DNA from 3 places in the Pseudomonas sp. JQ170C genome. Region 3 is predicted to be linked to each of the others. Evidence: riboswitches for the same ligand, from Rfam matches in the RefSeq annotation. Region 3 holds a riboswitch; each other region holds the start of a gene.
What was found. Region 3 has a riboswitch for cobalamin ahead of U9R80_RS13530 (CbtB domain-containing protein). Riboswitches for the same ligand answer to the same signal wherever they lie in the genome.
Positions count from the first base shown of each region.

Region 1: linked by a shared signal. The riboswitch ahead of U9R80_RS10220 (TonB-dependent receptor) and the one ahead of U9R80_RS13530 (CbtB domain-containing protein) in region 3 are both predicted to bind cobalamin.
Region 2: linked by a shared signal. The riboswitch ahead of cobO (cob(I)yrinic acid a,c-diamide adenosyltransferase) and the one ahead of U9R80_RS13530 (CbtB domain-containing protein) in region 3 are both predicted to bind cobalamin.

Region 1 covers NZ_CP141608.1:2,166,385-2,169,652, reverse strand. The annotation lists gene U9R80_RS10230 (carboxymuconolactone decarboxylase family protein) at 113-457, shown strand; gene U9R80_RS10225 (GNAT family N-acetyltransferase) at 541-1,098, shown strand; cobalamin riboswitch at 1,203-1,408, shown strand; gene U9R80_RS10220 (TonB-dependent receptor) at 1,516-3,268, shown strand, end outside.
Region 2 covers NZ_CP141608.1:4,571,039-4,574,306, reverse strand. The annotation lists gene U9R80_RS20820 (PQQ-dependent sugar dehydrogenase) at 1-1,106, opposite strand, end outside; cobalamin riboswitch at 1,208-1,432, shown strand; gene cobO (cob(I)yrinic acid a,c-diamide adenosyltransferase) at 1,596-2,207, shown strand; gene U9R80_RS20810 (cobyrinate a,c-diamide synthase) at 2,204-3,268, shown strand, end outside.
Region 3 covers NZ_CP141608.1:2,931,258-2,934,525, forward strand. The annotation lists gene cobM (precorrin-4 C(11)-methyltransferase) at 1-290, opposite strand, end outside; gene U9R80_RS13520 (cobalamin biosynthesis protein) at 318-719, opposite strand; gene U9R80_RS13525 (CbtA family protein) at 721-1,413, opposite strand; gene U9R80_RS13530 (CbtB domain-containing protein) at 1,424-1,609, opposite strand; cobalamin riboswitch at 1,707-1,934, opposite strand; cobalamin riboswitch at 1,995-2,191, shown strand; gene cobW (cobalamin biosynthesis protein CobW) at 2,290-3,268, shown strand, end outside.

The DNA.
Region 1 (3,268 bases), 760 kb from region 3:
GCCCGCTCCTACACCCAAAGTCCTACCCGTTCAGGCCCATCGACCAACGGCACCCCGCCGATAAAAAAACTAGCTTCACTGTTCATGTTGCCAACAGCACAAGGTGAAGACGATGAGCATGATGGACTGGGACGCCTACCGTAAGCAGTTGATGGCCGGTATCGGCGACCTCAAGCAACTGTCCCCCGACACGGTCAACGGCTATATGACCGCCAGCGGCGCCGGGGCCAAGACCAACCACCTGGATGCCAAGACCCGCGAGTTGATTTCGCTGGCCGTGGCCGTGACGACCCGCTGCGACGGCTGCATTGCCGTGCATTCGGCGCAGGCGGTCAAGCAAGGTGCGACCCGTGAAGAAATCGCCGAGGCACTGGGCGTGGCGGTGGCCATGAATGCCGGCGCGGCGCTGGTGTATTCGGCGCGGGCGATGGATGCGGTCGGCAAGGGCGATAACTGACCACATCGGTGCCGGCCTGCACAAACAGTTGCATGCCGGCACCAACGCTTTCAGACTCGCGGTTCACGTTGCCAGGAACCGCCATGATTACCCTCCGCCCCATGACCGCCGCTGATTTCGAACACTTCTGGCCGACCTTCCAGGCCATCGTCAGCGCCCGCGAAACCTATGCCTTCGACCCGGCCCTGAACCTGGATCAGGCACGTGAACTGTGGCTGGAATCCCCCCTGCACACCCTGGTGGCCGAAGAAGACGGCCAACTGCTCGGCTCTTACTACCTCAAGGCCAACGCCGCCGGCCCCGGCAGCCACGTGAGCAATTGCGGCTACATGGTCTGCGAAGCCGCCCGCGGTCGCGGCGTGGCCCGCCTGATGTGCGAGCACTCCCAGCAGTTGGCGCGCCAGCAGGGCTTTTTGGCCATGCAGTTCAATTCGGTGGTGTCGAGCAATGAAGCAGCCGTGACCTTGTGGCAGAAGCTGGGCTTTGAAATCGTCGGGCGCCTGCCGCGGGCGTATCGCCATGCACGGCTGGGGCTGGTGGACAGCCTGGTGATGTACAAGTGGCTGGAAGAACCTGCACAACCGAAGCTGATCGGGCGCAAGAACATCGAGGCCGTGGTATCGCGCAAACGCGGCCGCTGATGATCCGTAGGAGCGGGCTTGCCCCGCGATTGCATTCATTCAGACACACCGCATCGCGGGGCAAGCCCGCTCCTACGGATTGACGGCAAAAGCATTCGGTGTTCCCATGCGCGCCAGTTTCAGGTGTCCTGCGCCGCCGTGCGCAGGGTGAAACGGGAAGCCGGTGCGTCACGTTCGTGACTAGTCCGGCGCTGCCCCCGCAACGGTAAGCGAGCGAAGCCTTCAAAACACCACTGTGCCTCGGCATGGGAAGGTGAAGGCCTTCATGACCCTCGCAAGCCCGGAGACCGGCCTGAAGCTTCTGTTTGGCAACCCCGCGGTGGGCGGGCGCAGGCCGGGTTGCGTTCGCCTGCGCGCGCAATTCCTCCGTGCGTTGTTCCCTCCGGGATTCATTCTTCCTGTTGACTGTGGAACGACATGTCCCGTAATTCCAAGCTTCACTCCCTGGCGGCCAATGCCCTGGCCCCCTGCCTGGCACTCTCCCTGCCAGCCTTCGCTGAAGAACACAGCCCTTCTGCCCTGGCCCTGCCTTCGACGGCCGTCACCAGCACCAGCGACAACGAACCGATCAGCCTGGCCACACCCCTGCCCGCCGGTTCACGCCTGAACCTGAGCGCCATGGACACCCCGGCCAGCACCAGCAGCCTGGGTACCGAGGCCATTGACGGTCGCAACAACATCACTGTGCAGGACGCCGTCACTCGCTCACCCGGCATCACCTCGGTGGGCACGCCGGGCAACGGCAACACCGCGTTGTCGGCCCGTGGGTTCACCAGCCACGGCTCGGTGATGACCCTGTTCGACGGTTCGCGCATGTACACCGGGGCCGGCACCCTGACCTTCCCGGTCGACCCATGGATGGTCGAGCGCATCGACATCATCCGGGGTCCGGCGTCTGTGCTCTACGGCGAAGGCGCCACGGGAGCGGTGATCAACGTGATCCCGAAAAAACCCTTCGCCGGCGACATCCGCAACCACCTGCGCCTGGGCTACGGCTCCTACGATCGCCAGCAACTGGGCCTGGACAGCGGCGGCTCGCTGAGTGAGCGCCTGAGCTACCGGGTCACCCTCAACAACCAGCAAGGCAACGGCTGGGTAGACCGTGGCGACTCCAAAAGCCTGGCCATGAGCGCGGCGTTGCGCTTCGATGCCAGCGACGACCTGAGCTTCACCCTGGCCCACGAGCGCGGCGATGCCGAGCCGATGAACTACTTCGGCACACCGCTGATCGACGGCCATTCCCGCGACAGCCTGCGCAAGAAGAACTACAACGTGCGCGACGACGTACAGCGCTACCACGACGAATGGACGCGCCTGAACACCGACTGGGCCATCAGCGAGTCGATCAGCGCCAGCAACCAGCTCTACTACATCAAGAGTCGCCGCCACTGGCGCAACGCCGAGGACTACACCTGGCACAGCGACCTGGGGCAACTGGAGCGTGGCAGCTACCTGGAGATCAAGCACCACCAGGAGCAGATCGGCGACCGCCAGAGCTTCACCTTCGATCACTCGCTGTTCGGCCTGGCCAGCAAGACCGTGGTCGGCGCCGAGTACAACCGTATTCGCTTCGGCATCGACAGCAACTCGCCGTACAACGACATTGGCGGCGACTACATCGACCCCTGGAACCCGGCACCGGGCTACTTCCACAGCCAGGACCCGACCCGCCCGCAATCCCGGAGCACCACCCGCACCTTCGCCCTGTTCGCGGAGAACCGCACCCAGCTGTCGGAGCGCTGGTCGCTGGTGACCGGCATCCGCCGCGACCAGAACCACATCGACCGCGACAACCTGGTCAACGACACCCGCACCGACCGCAGCCTGGGCGGAGGCAACTGGCGCGCGGGCCTGGTGTTTGCCGTGACTGACGAGCTGTCGCTGTACGGCCAGTACTCCACCAGCGAGGACGGCGTCAGCGACCTGATCACCCTCAGCCCGAGCCAGCAGAACTTCGACCTGACCGAAGCCAGGCAGACCGAGTTCGGCCTCAAGCAATTGTTCTGGGACGGCCGTGGCGAATGGACTTTGGCGGCCTACCACATCGTCAAGAAAAAGCTGTTGGTCGATAACCCCGTCACCCACCTCAAGGAACAGGCCGGGCAGCAGACCTCCGACGGACTGGAAGCGACCCTGGAACTGGCCCTGGCCAATCAGTGGCAGGTCTCGG
Region 2 (3,268 bases), 1.6 Mb from region 3:
CGGTTCCAGGAACCGTGCTGGCCAATGAATGCACCCTGGTCGAACGGCGGTGGCAGCACACCGGGTTCGGCGAAGGTCAGGCCCAGCGAGGCAGTGTGCGGCCCCACGGCGTAGTCCGGGGCGATGGCCTTGGCGACCAATTGTGGGTCCTGCGGGTTCACTCGCTGGTCGAGGTGCTGGCCGTAGTAGCTGTAGGGCCAGCCATAAAAACCGCCGTCCTTGACCGAGGTGATGTAGTCGGGCACCAGGTCGCTGCCGATTTCGTCTCGTTCGTTGACCGCCGTCCACAGTTGCCCGCTGTGTGGCTCCCAGGCCATGCCATTGGGGTTGCGCAGGCCGGAGGCGAAGATGCGCTTGTGGCCGCTGGCCGGGTCGACTTCCCAGATGGCGGCGCGGCCTTCTTCCTGATCCATGCCGTTTTCACCGACGTTGCTATTGGAACCCACGGTCACGTACAGCTTTTTACCGTCGCGGCTGGCAATCACGTTCTTGGTCCAGTGATGGTTCAGCGGCCCCCCAGGCAAGTCGGTGACCGGCGTTCCGGGGCCGTTGATCGAGGTGGCCCCGGGCTGGTAGTCAAAGCGCAGCAAGCGGTCAGTGGCTGCCACATATAAATGGTTGCCGACCAGGGTCATGCCAAACGGTGAGTTGAGGTTCTCGATGAATGTGGTGCGGGTCTCGGCGACCCCGTCATGATCGCTGTCGCGCAGCAGGCTGATGCGGTTGGCGCTGGGCACACCGGCACCGGCGCGGCTCATTGCCTTCTTCATCACCCAGCCGCGAATGCCCTTGCCGTCCTCTGGCTTGGGTGGCGCGTTCGTCTCTGCAACCAGTACATCGCCATTGGGCAACACATAGAGCCAGCGTGGATGGTCCAGGCCTTCGGCAAAGGCCGCCACTTGCGTGCCCGGTGCGCTGGCAGGCTTCGCGCCCTCGGGCCAGCCGATCGCCGGCGCCACGTTGACCGTGGGGATCAGGGTTTTGTTCGGCTCGGGCAGTTGCGGCGACGGGCCGAACCCGTCACTGACGTCCAGTCGGGCGGTCTCGCCGCAGCCGCCCAGCGCGGCAGTCACCGCCAGCAGCCATGCAATCCGGGTCGTGGTCATGTCGTGTGCCTCGAAAGTTGACCTCTGTTGAAGGTAGAGGCACCCAGGCGATGGAGGTTCCCCCGGCGCCTTCGATTGACGCTCCGGGTGCAACCCTCTAACCTTCGCGACTTGTTTCAGGTGCTCTGCGGGCCAAGGCCTGGCAGGGTGAAACAGGGAAGCCGGTGGGTACGCAATTGCGTGCGAGTCCGGCGCTGCCCCCGCAACGGTAAGTGAGTCAAGGCCGCGCATGGCCACTGGGTGAGTCCACCCGGGAAGGCGCGCGGTCCCGGGTGTTCATGGCCCCGCTCACAAGCCCGGAGACCGGCCTGAAACAGTCAACGGCATCACGGAGGGTGATGCGCGGTTTCTTCGGCTTGCGCCGCAGCCCTGCGCCTTTCTTCGTCTGCCATTTCCATACATCTGTCGTCCTCTGTTTGCCGCGAACCTTGCAGCCACGTGCTGCTACGCTCGTTGCGAACGGGCCGACAGTGGTTTGCGGAGACTTCGATGACTGAATCCACCGAGCGTGACGAACGCCACCTGGCGCGCATGCTGCGCAAAAAGGCGGTAATCGACGAGCGTATCGCCAACGCCCCCAATGAATGCGGCCTGCTGCTGGTGCTCACCGGCAACGGCAAGGGCAAGAGCAGTTCAGCCTTCGGCATGCTCGCCCGGGCCATGGGCCACGGCATGCAGTGCGGCGTGGTGCAGTTCATCAAGGGCCGCAACAGTACCGGCGAAGAGCTGTTCTTCCGACGCTTTCCCGAACAGGTGCGCTACCACGTCATGGGCGAGGGTTTTACCTGGGAGACTCAGGACCGTCAGCGGGATATCGCCGCCGCCGAAGCGGCCTGGGCCGTGTCGCGCCAGTTGCTGCAGGACCCCGGCGTTGCCTTCGTGGTGCTCGATGAGCTGAACATCGCCCTCAAGCATGGCTACCTGGACCTGGACCAGGTGCTCAGTGACCTGCAGGCGCGCCCGCCCATGCAGCACGTGATCGTCACCGGCCGTGGCGCCAAGGATGAAATGATCGAACTGGCCGACACCGTGACCGAGATGGGCATGATCAAGCATGCGTTCCAGTCCGGCATCCGTGCCCAGAAGGGCGTCGAGCTATGACCGACACCCGGCACTGCCCGGCGGTCCTGATCGCAGCGCCTGCCTCGGGGCAGGGCAAGACCACCGTGACCGCCGCCCTGGCGCGCTTGCACCGTAACCAGGGGCGCAGGGTCCGGGTGTTCAAGTGCGGCCCGGATTTTCTCGATCCGATGATTCTGGAGCGGGCCAGCGGTGCCCCGGTGTACCAGCTCGATCTGTGGATGGTCGGCGAACAGGAAAGCCGGCGCCTGCTGTGGGAAGCTGCGGGCGAGGCCGACCTGATCCTGATCGAAGGGGTCATGGGCCTGTTCGACGGTACGCCGTCCAGCGCCGACCTGGCCCGCCACTTCGGCGTGCCGGTGCTGGCGGTGATCGATGGCACGGCCATGGCCCAGACCTTCGGCGCCCTGGCCCTGGGGCTGGCGCGTTACCAGCCGGACCTGCCCTTTGCCGGGGTGCTGGCCAACCGGGTCGGCACCCTGCGCCATGCCCAGTTGCTGGAAGGCAGCCTGACCGAGGGGCTGCGTTGGTACGGTGGCCTGTCGCGGGAGACCGGCATCGAGCTGCCGAGCCGTCACCTTGGCCTGGTCCAGGCCAGCGAACTCAATGACCTGGATGCACGCCTCGACGCTGCGGCAGCGGCCCTGGGTGCCAGTTGCGAGTCGGCGCTGCCGCCCGCCGTGGCATTTGCCGGGCCCACCGAGCAGGTGATCGAGCCGTTGCTCGACGGCGTGACGATTGCCGTGGCCCGCGACGAGGCATTCGCCTTCACCTATGGTGCCAACCTCGATCTGCTGCGGGCCATGGGCGCGGAGCTGGTGTTTTTTTCGCCCCTGCATGACCGCGAGCTGCCGCCTGCCGACAGCCTGTACCTGCCTGGCGGCTATCCGGAACTGCACCACCAGGCGCTGGCCGCCAATACATCAATGCTGGCCTCCCTCCGCGCCCATCATCAGCAGGGCAAGCCCTTGCTCGCCGAGTGCGGTGGCATGCTCTACCTCCTGGATGCCCTGACCGATGTCGCTGGCGAGCGCGCCGAGTTGCTGGGCCTGCTGGCCGGCGAGGCGGTGATGCAAAAGCGC
Region 3 (3,268 bases):
CGCAAGTAGCGAATCTGCTCGCCAATGGCGCCATACAGGCTTGGGTCGCCGCTGTGTACCCGGGCGATATCCTGGCCCAGCTCATGGGCGGTCTTGATGGCTTCGATGATTTGCCCCAGGTGCAGCTCGGCGCTGTTGATGACGGTCTGGGCGCTGTGCCCTTCGAGCACGGCGGCAGGCACCAGGGAGCCGGCATAGATGATCACCGGGCAACGGTGGATCAGGCGTTGGCCCTTGACGGTAATCAGCTCGGGATCGCCGGGGCCGGCACCGATGAAGTAGACGGTCATGCACAGTCCTTGGGAGAAATAGGGGGATTATCCGCCAATGCCGCGGGCGGTGGCCAATGCCAGGGTGGCATCGGCGTTTAGGGTGCGGGTGACGCGCAGGTGAGCGGGGCCGGCCACCTGCTCGGCCATGGCCAGGGCGGCGCTTTCGGCCACGCCGTGGCAACCGCTGTGGGCGAAGGCGACGTCAGAGCGGTGGCTCAAGCGCGGCGCGAAGGCCGACAGCTGCGCAGCCGAGAAAAACACAACGGGCACACCCAGGCGCCTGGCCAATTGAGTCAGGCCCGGCTCGTCGCGCTTGAGGTCGATACTGGCAAGGCCCGCGACCGCCGCGAGGGGCAGGTCGTGGGCCTTGAGGGTGTGTTCGAGCAGGTTGCCCAGCGTGTCGGCGGGGCAACCCCGCCGGCAACCCAGGCCGACAAACAACTGCATGTCAGGCCTGGTTCGGGCGGCGGAACAGCCAGGCGCTGATCAGGCCCAGGGCCAGCCAGAACGCGGCGTTGGTCACCAGCGAGGCGACCTTGAACTCGGCTTCCAGGGCCTCTGGGGCGAGCATTTCGTGGACTTCAGGCTGCGGCGCGCCAATCACATGAGGCACTACCAACAACACTACGCCCACGGCCTTGAGCAGCCAGTTACGGGCGAACACGATCAGCCCGAGCCCCACGGCGGTGGCGGCGGCGGTGCCCACCCACCAGGCCTGGCGCTGGGCCAGGTCAGCGGCGGCGGTGCCCGGCAGCTCCGGCGGCAGGCCCAGGGTCGGTGCCAGGCAGAACACGGCAAAGCCGCCCAGGCCCCAGAGCGCACCGGTAACGGCGCTGTTGGGCGCGCGCAGGGTGTAGAGCGCGGCCAGGATCAGGGCGAAACCGACGGCGACCACCAGGTTGCCGCCGGTGGTCGACAGCACACGCTGCCAGCCATCTTCAGGCGACCAGGCTTCACTGTCGTGGTGATGGTCGGCGGCGACGCCAGGAGCATGCTCATGGGCCTCGACCACCGGAGCTGCGCTTTCATAGGTTTCCGCCTGCAGAATCAGCGGCGCGACCCAGAAGCTTTGCAGCAGGGTCAGCAGCAGGGCGGCCAGAAGGCCTGCAAACCCTGCGGTACTGGCAATACGCTTGATCATGGGTGGGCACTCAGTGGCAAGGGAAGGCGGCGCTGTGGCGGGTATCGTGGGCAGCGTTGTGCACGGCTTCGATATGCGAGAAACCGGCGAAGTAGACCAGGCACAGGCCCAGCAGCGAGGCACCGACAGCAACCAGCAGGCGCTGGCTCAGGGTTGAGGGGGTAACGGCGGAGTGACTGGCGGTACTGGTACGCATGGCGCTTTCCTCTTGGTGTTGTCGGCAACAGGCAAGCGCAAGAAACCCCTGCACGCAAGACGCCCAGGGGTTGCAACAGCGCCCGCCCACCGCGGGTTTGTCAAATCGAGCCTGGGCCGGTCTCCGGGCTGGCGAGGGCGGGCAGAGTGCCGCGCCGAAGGCGTCACCTTCCCATGCCGGACTACGGGCACAGTGGTTCTGACGCTTTTCTCGCTTACCGTTGCGGGGGCAGCACCGGACTTGTCCTACGCCGTGAACAACACGTGTATGACGCACCGGTTTCCCGTTTCACCCTGTCAAGGGCACCCAAACGAATCGCACTAGCAAATCATGCAACTACGCAAGCGTCAATTGTGACAGCAGTTGACCGCTCACCGGGCACTGCGTAGCCTAGCCGCTTCGAGGTTCTTCGGCGCGGGCCGAAGCTAAGACGGGAACGCGGTTCAAGCCGCGGCTGCCCCCGCAACTGTAAGCATTGAACGGATCGACACAGCCACTGCATCCCTGCGGGAAGGCGTCGTTCCACTGGCCGGCGGCCGGTGCAATGCAAGCCAGGAGACCTGCCTCGATCAGTTTCCGACATTAAACCGGGCGGGGTGATCCGGTGGCGAACGCGCCCGGGCAGTGCTGCCTGCGGTTCTCGTCCTGCATGCCCGCCATTTGCTGCCAAGGGCATCGACATGAAAACACTGGCCAAACTCCCCGTCACCATCGTCACCGGCTTCCTCGGCTCGGGCAAAACCACGCTGCTGCGTCATATGCTCGACAACGCCCAGGGCCGACGCATCGCCGTGATCGTCAACGAGTTCGGCGAGCTGGGTATCGATGGCGAAATCCTCAAGCAGTGCAGCATCGGCTGCACAGAGGAAGAAGCCAGCGGCCGGGTTTATGAACTGGCTAACGGCTGCCTGTGCTGCACCGTGCAAGAGGAGTTCTTCCCGGTGATGCGCGAGCTGGTGGCACGCCGTGGCGATCTGGACCACATCCTCATCGAAACCAGCGGCCTGGCCCTGCCCAAGCCACTGGTGCAAGCCTTCCAGTGGCCGGAAATCCGCAACGCGTGCACGGTCGATGCGGTGATTACCGTGGTCGACAGCCCGGCGGTGGCCGCCGGTACCTTCGCCGCTTACCCCGATCAAGTCGATGCCCAGCGCAAGCTGGACCCGAACCTGGACCACGAGTCGCCGCTGCACGAACTGTTCGCCGACCAGCTGGCCAGTGCCGACCTGGTGGTACTGAACAAAGCCGACCTGATTGCCCCTCAAGACCTGGCCAAGGTACGCGCCGAGGTGCAGGAAGAGTTGCCGCCAGCGGTCAAGGTGATCGAGGCGAGCAGCGGTCGCCTGCCGCTTGACGTGCTGCTGGGCCTGGGCGCCGAATCCGAAGCGCATATCGACGGCCGTCGCACCCACCATGATTCTCACCATGATGGCGATGACCATGACGATCATGACCACGACGCCTTCGACTCGATCTCCATCGAGTTGCCGCAAGCCGACGAAAGCCTGCTGCTCGACGCCCTGACCCAGCTCGTGGTGCAACACGGCATCCTGCGGGTCAAGGGCTTTGCGGCGATCCCCGGCAAGCCGATGCGCCTGCTGATCCAGGGGGTGGGCACCCGTTTCGACAAGCACTTCGACCGCGCCTGGCGCAGTGAAG